2 linked regions of the Zymomonas mobilis subsp. pomaceae ATCC 29192 genome follow. The protein of the gene in region 2 binds, or shares a complex with, the protein of the main gene of each other region. Links are inferred from orthologs where the notes say so. Each region holds a gene or a part of one and is shown on either strand. Other genes may lie near its edges. The genes, in order: pnp and ZYMOP_RS05015.

Region 1 (3,261 bases), 370 kb from region 2 along the record:
ATTATTAGAAATACGGTGCTGAAGCTCATGAAACAGTAATTCATTACGTTCAGCCAGCATTTGATTATAGGCGCGTTTTTTTCTGAGCCGATAGGTTCCATGCTGTAAAGCAACGACCAAGCCCATATCTGTGGCGGTTTCTAAAAGGCATAAAAACCATACCAGAACGCCATTAAAGTCTACGCCTTCCTCAATAAAATGGGGCGCTAAAGATAGACTGATAATCGCTGTAATAAGACCGGGTTTAGTACCAAATAAAAATGTAGCGATAAGTATCGCCGGCATAAAAGTAATGAAGGGATACCCTTCGGGAAGAAGATGATCGATGGTAACACGGAGAAGAAAGGCTCCACCCGCAACAATGAGCGCACAAAAATAGCCAAGCCATGGCCTATTTTGTAACAGGGGCAATCGTTCCAAAACGCTATAAGCGACTGGAATTTTATGGTCTAAGGCCATGCATCCTCTCCAGATAACTTCTGGTATTTTTTATTATAGATTTTTTACATAATAGCGTAAAAAATGATATTTGTCTCTTTTTCTACAGGTTTCATCTTCTTTATTTAAATAAAAAAAGGGACCTTGAAAGATCCCTTTTCTTTTAACAAAGATTAAGTTTCTAAAAAGAAAAATTAATCATCTTTTCGTAAAAAAGCCGGAGCAAATTCGGGTTCCATATCACGGCCTGAATGGTTTGAACCATTCTGCGGTTCGCGACGTGGGCCACGATCGCGACGAGGCCGATCACCCCGTGGACCGCGATCACTGACTTCACGAGCTTCCCTAGGCGGACGATTGTCTTCCAGTTCCGCGCCAGTTTCCTGATCGACAACACGCATTGACAAGCGGACTTTACCGCGATTGTCAATTTCAAGCACCTTAACCTTAACTTCCTGGCCTTCGGCCAGAACGTCACTGACCTTGTTCACGCGCTCGTTTTTAATTTCAGAGACGTGAACCAGACCATCACGGCCACCCATGAAATTCACAAAGGCACCGAAATCAACAATGTTGACAACCTTACCGTTATAAATTTTGCCGACTTCCGGTTCTTCGATGATACCGGTAATCCAATTACGGGCAGCTTCGATCTGAGCCGGATCAGAAGAAGACAAGCGTACGGTGCCGTCATCTTCAATGTCAACTTTCGCGCCGGTTGTCGCAACAATCTCACGAATGACTTTACCGCCAGTTCCAATAACATCACGAATTTTGTCTTTAGGAACGCTCATTGTTTCAATACGAGGCGCTAAATTCGAAAGTTCCGAACGAACTTCACCCAAAGCTTTGGACATTTCACCCAAAATATGGGCACGGCCGGCTTTTGCCTGTTCCAAAGCCTTACCCATGATTTCTTCAGTGATACCAGCAACCTTAATGTCCATCTGAAGGCTGGTAATGCCTTCTTCTGTACCGGCTACCTTAAAGTCCATATCCCCTAAGTGATCTTCATCACCCATAATATCGGAAAGAATGGCAAAACCATCTTTTTCAAGAATAAGGCCCATCGCAATGCCGGAGACCGGACGCTTCAAGGGAACGCCCGCATCCATCAAAGCAAGACAGCCACCGCAGACCGTTGCCATCGAGGAAGAACCGTTTGATTCCGTAATATCGGATAGAACGCGGATCGTATAAGGGAAGTCAGCCTTGCTAGGAAGCACAGGATGTAAAGCACGCCATGCCAGTTTACCATGACCGATTTCACGACGGCCAGGAGCGCCAAAACGACCCACTTCACCAACGGAATAAGGTGGGAAGTTATAATGCAGCATAAAGCGTTCGTAATGAAGGCCATTCAGGCCATCAATCATTTGCTCAGCATCTGCGGTTCCAAGGGTTGTGGAAACCAAGGCTTGGGTTTCACCCCGCGTAAAGAGCGCAGACCCATGGGTCCGAGGTAAGAAACCAACCTGTGAACGGATAGGACGAACCGTTTTTAGATCACGACCATCAATCCGACGACCTTCTTTTAAGATCGCAGTGCGAACAATTTTGGCTTCAAGTTTTTTCGCCAATTTCTGAATGCGTAGTTTTTCCGAGGCATCAGCATCGGGGAAAGCTTCATCCAAAACGGCTTTGGCCTTAGAAATAGCCTCTACACGTTCACTTTTTTTGGTCAGACGATAGGCCTTATCAAGGCTATCTTTGCAAAGTTCTTCAACTTTTGCAGCCAAAGCTGTGTCATCATAGCTTGAGAGCTCCCACGGTTCTTTCGCGGCTTGCTCGGCAAGATTGATGATCGCCTTGATAACAGGCTGTAAAGATTTATGCGCAAAGGAAACCGCATCAAGCATGATTTCTTCGGATAGCTCTTTTGCTTCCGATTCAACCATCATCACGGCATCGCGCGTTGCACCGACTACCAGATCAAGATCGCTGTTTTCGAGCTGAGCCAAGGTCGGATTTAAAATATATTCGCCATCTTGATAGCCAACACGCGCAGCACCAATTGGGCCCAAGAAAGGCACACCGGAAAGCGCAAGAGCAGCCGAGGCCGCAATCATGGCTAAGATGTCAGGTTCATTTTCGCCGTCATAAGACATGACCTGAGCGATAAGTAAGGTTTCGTTATAAAAACCGTCCGGGAAAAGGGGGCGAATTGGACGATCAATCAAGCGTGAAACCAAAGTTTCGCGTTCGCTAGCACCACGTTCACGCTTGAAAAAGCCACCGGGGATACGACCGGCTGCTGAATATTTTTCTTGATAATGAACCGTTAAAGGGAAAAAATCCTGTCCCTCTTTAACCGTTTTGGCCGCTGTTACCGCGCAAAGCACGACCGTTTCACCTAAGGTCGCGATGACGGCGCCATCTGCCTGACGGGCAACCTGTCCGGTTTCCAGCGTCAGCTTCTTTCCGCCCCAATCGATTTCCTGGCGTTTAATATCGAACATTCAAATTCCTTCTGGCTCCGACCCTATGTCTGGAGCTGCCTTTTTCCGGGGTCGCCGGATTGCGAGATGCCCGGATGCGAAACGGCCCCCAGTTAAGGAGGCCGCGTCGTCTTTTATTTGCGAAGACCCAGCCTCGCGATAAGATCGCTGTAACGAGCCTGATCTTTGTTTTTAACATAGTCAAGCAAGCTGCGACGTTTGTTTACCAAACGTAAAAGACCACGACGGGAATGGTTATCCTTGGCGTGGGCTTTGAAATGCTCCGTCAGATTGATAATCCGTTCGGTCAGAACCGCTACCTGAACTTCGGGGGAACCCGTATCGCCTTCAACACGAGCATATTCTTTAATCAGCGCTTCTTTGC
Region 2 (3,540 bases):
TATAGGCCATAAAATATTTATGAAAATTTTTGCTGATATAGTTAAATCATTAATTTTAAATGTTTTTTTATAATTATCTGGACTTCATTTTACCCAAGTCTGGGCTTTTTAATAATAAAAAAATTGTCTGTTTACCGCTTTAATAAAGATAGAGGGATAAAAAAAGAGCAGGGGAAAACCCTGCTCTTTAAAAAAAGACGGTAGTCCGTTTGCCGTTTATTCTCCAAACGTACGTTGCCACCAGCCACGACGAGGAGCAGGCTTTTCACCTTCATCTGAAGATGTTGGTGTAGTCTCTTCGGCTTTTTTATCGGATGCTGTTTTAGGCTCTTCCGATGGGGTCGCCTCTTTTGAAACTTCCTCGGCCGGTTTTTCTTTTTTTACCGTTTCTATCGGTTTTTCTACCTCAGGAGAGGTCGTTTTTTCTGATGCTTTTTCGGTAGCATCAGACTTAACCTCTTCTTTTTCCTCAACGGAGACATCAACCTTTTTCGGTTCAGCCTTTTTACGACGTGACGTTGTCGTGCGTTTTCTTACGCGCTTGGGCTTTACCTCTTCGGCTTTATCTTCCTCTTCAGTTTTGCTTTCCGCTGTTGAGGTTTTGTCATCGGTAGCTTTTGGCGTAGCGATTCTAGCTTCTGATGTACCCTTTTCATCCATTTCAGAAGCACCCGTGGTTTCTTCCTCGGCTTTCTCGGCCTTTACCGGACGTGCTCTTGGACGACGCCTTGTTTTGCTGCGCGCTACGGGGGCTTCGGTAGCCTCTTCCTCTAAGACATCTGAAGTCTGCTGAGTAGGCACCTCAACTTCTGGTTCAAGATTAGGCTGATGATTTTCTTTTGGTAAATCATAGTCTGGTGCAAGATCAATCGGCTCGGCTTCAGTAGTTTCAGAAATGAATTCTGCCGTTTTTTCTATAGCTTCACCATTACGACGCCGGCCACCGCGCCGACCCCGCCGACTACGTCGATTCCGCCGATTATGCTCACTATCGTCATCATAGCCTGTTTCTTCCTCTGTTTCGGGAACAGAAGACGTAAATTCTTCAGGCTCTTCTTCAATATTTTCAGCTTTGAACGGGGGTTCAGAGCGTGCATATTCACGACGCGCCATATTTTGACGATGATTTTTTCTGAACGGTGCCTCTATAATTTCTTCGGCCTCGATCTCTTCAATCTCTTCGATTTCTTCCTCGATTTCCTCCTCATATTCATCGCTATCATCAGAAGAAAGCGTTGGAAGCGGTGGTGGTAACATTAAGCCATGGCTGGGAGGGGGGCCGGCAGATTCTACTGAAATCTGATTATTACCGCGTAAAGGATCACCATCAATCAAAACCGTAACACCATAGAGGGTTTCAATGGTACCCAGCTCTTTACGTTTACGATTCAAGACATAGATAGCCGAATCAAGGGACATCATGACATGAATTTGGCTCCCGTTACCACGAGAAGCTTCATCTTCAATCATGCGAAGCGCCATCAAGCCCGAAGAAGGTGTCGTCAGCATTAAGCCCGAACCCTGACAATGGGGGCAGGGGATTGTCGATGCTTCCAGCATACCGGTTCTTAGACGCTGTCGGCTCATTTCAAACAGACCAAAACTAGAAATATGGCCAATCTGAATCCGAGCACGGTCATGCTTTAAGGCATCTTTCATCGCCTTTTCGACCCGTCGGACATTCGCACTTGATTCCATATCGATGAAATCAATAACGATCAGGCCCGCCATATCCCGCAGCCGTAGCTGACGGGCAATTTCGGTGGCCGCTTCAAGATTGGTTGCCGTTGCCGTCTGTTCGATATTATGTTCGCGGGTTGATCGGCCAGAGTTAATATCGATTGATACCAACGCTTCGGTTGGATTAATGACAAGATAGCCGCCGGACTTTAATTGAACGATAGGCTGATACATAGCATTAAGCTGTTGCTCAACGCCAAAACGCTGAAATAAGGGGGCAGGGTCCGCATAAGGGCGTACTTTTCGGACGTGGCTTGGCATCAATAACCGCATGAAGTTACGCGCGGCCTGATAACCTTCACTCCCTTCCACCAGAATCTCATCGACTTCCCGACTGTAGATGTCGCGAATAGCCCGTTTGATCAGATCACTGTCCCCATAGATTAAGGCAGGGGCTTGAGAATAAAGCGTCTTTTCACGAATTTCATCCCATAATCGGGCAAGATAATCAAAGTCGCGCTTAATTTCGCTCTTAGTCCGCTGTAAACCTGCGGTACGGACGATACAGCCCATCGAACTTGGCAGATTTAATTCTGCCATAATCGCTTTTAATCTTTTGCGATCAGTTAAGTTGGAAATTTTACGCGAAATACCCCCACCATTGCTGGTATTGGGCATAAGTACACAGTAGCGCCCTGCTAAAGACAGATAGGTAGTAAGCGCAGCGCCTTTATTGCCGCGTTCTTCCTTAACAACTTGTACCAGCAACACTTGACGGCGACGGATAACATCTTGAATCCGGTAATGATGACGCCCAAAATGACGGCGGCGATTTCTTAAATTTTCGAAACTATCCTCGCTGGTATCATTTCTACTTGGCTCAGAATCCGCAGATTCATAGGTATCTTCATCGTCTTCCGTTTCTTGCTGACGATTTTGACGCGCCGAATATTCTTCTTCTTCCCGTAAAAGGGCTTCCCGATCTTCACGGGGGATTTGATAATAGTCAGGGTGAATTTCTGAAAAGGCCAGAAAACCCTGACGATTTCCGCCATAATCGACAAAAGCAGCCTGAAGCGATGGTTCGACGCGCGTCACCTTGGCTAAATAGATATTGCCTTTTAATTGACGGCGGCCTGCTGATTCAAAATCAAATTCTTCAATGCGGTTACCTTTGATGACGGCGACCCGAGTTTCTTCCCGGTGGCGGGCGTCGATCAACATTTTTGTGAGAGTCATTCAAAAATCTCCGGTCGCGCTGCACATCTGCCTAAAAGGCGAGAGGCGCGCGAATAATGAGGATATATATATAATATTAGAAGGATTTAACGTCGGCCTATTGGCCGACCATGAACGACAACGCCGATTTGCCGCGCGGCCATACCCGGCGCTGTTCAAAGCGCGGGGGAGACTGGCTGCAGCGGGCCATGCCTTTTCGGAAGGGGGCAGGCTTAAAACAGCGGCGTGCATCTATGCTTTCAATCCGGAAATAAAAAAGTGAATAGGGTTTCGTAAAATGTTTAAAAAATGAGAGGCAGAAGTCATGTCGGTTTTTAAGGACCAAATTTTTTCTGTTCTCTTCTTTGATTCGCTACCATCGCTTAACGATAGACGCAATGGTAGCTTTTTTACTACGTTGTTGGGCTTATCCTTTGTGGATGAGAATGATAGATATCAATAGTTTCACTATTAAAGATGTTTTTTTAAAAAATCGCTATTTTTCCCGCTAGTCATAACCCGAATAACAAAGGTAATCGGTTTAAATGGCGTACCGAAAACTGAAAAAAAACTTTCTTCGCCAAGAAGAAACTGTGATGGTTAAATATCTTTGCCTTCTAATAAGGCATCTTGGATATGAAA

The links.
Region 1: the proteins of ZYMOP_RS05015 (region 2) and pnp are in contact, whole or in part, in a cryo-EM structure (PDB 9QH0), measured with the Escherichia coli proteins. The link is inferred for Zymomonas mobilis subsp. pomaceae ATCC 29192 from one-to-one orthologs.

What each region holds. Positions count from the first base shown.
Region 1 is NC_015709.1:769,389-772,649, reverse strand. The notes cover bases 266-3,203. They hold pnp (polyribonucleotide nucleotidyltransferase), read right to left. Parts: upstream 2,898-3,203; coding sequence 633-2,897; downstream 266-632. Other genes in these bases: rpsO (30S ribosomal protein S15), read right to left, coding at 3,011-3,203; ZYMOP_RS03430 (sensor histidine kinase), read right to left, coding at 266-459. Outside these bases: more of ZYMOP_RS03430, read right to left, coding at 1-265; more of rpsO, read right to left, coding at 3,204-3,261. UniProt on the Escherichia coli protein: Involved in mRNA degradation. Catalyzes the phosphorolysis of single-stranded polyribonucleotides processively in the 3'- to 5'-direction. Also involved, along with RNase II, in tRNA processing.
Region 2 is NC_015709.1:1,143,157-1,146,696, reverse strand. What follows is about bases 17-3,233. They hold ZYMOP_RS05015 (Rne/Rng family ribonuclease), read right to left. Parts: upstream 2,920-3,233; coding sequence 217-2,919; downstream 17-216. UniProt on the Escherichia coli protein: Endoribonuclease that plays a central role in RNA processing and decay. Required for the maturation of 5S and 16S rRNAs and the majority of tRNAs. Also involved in the degradation of most mRNAs.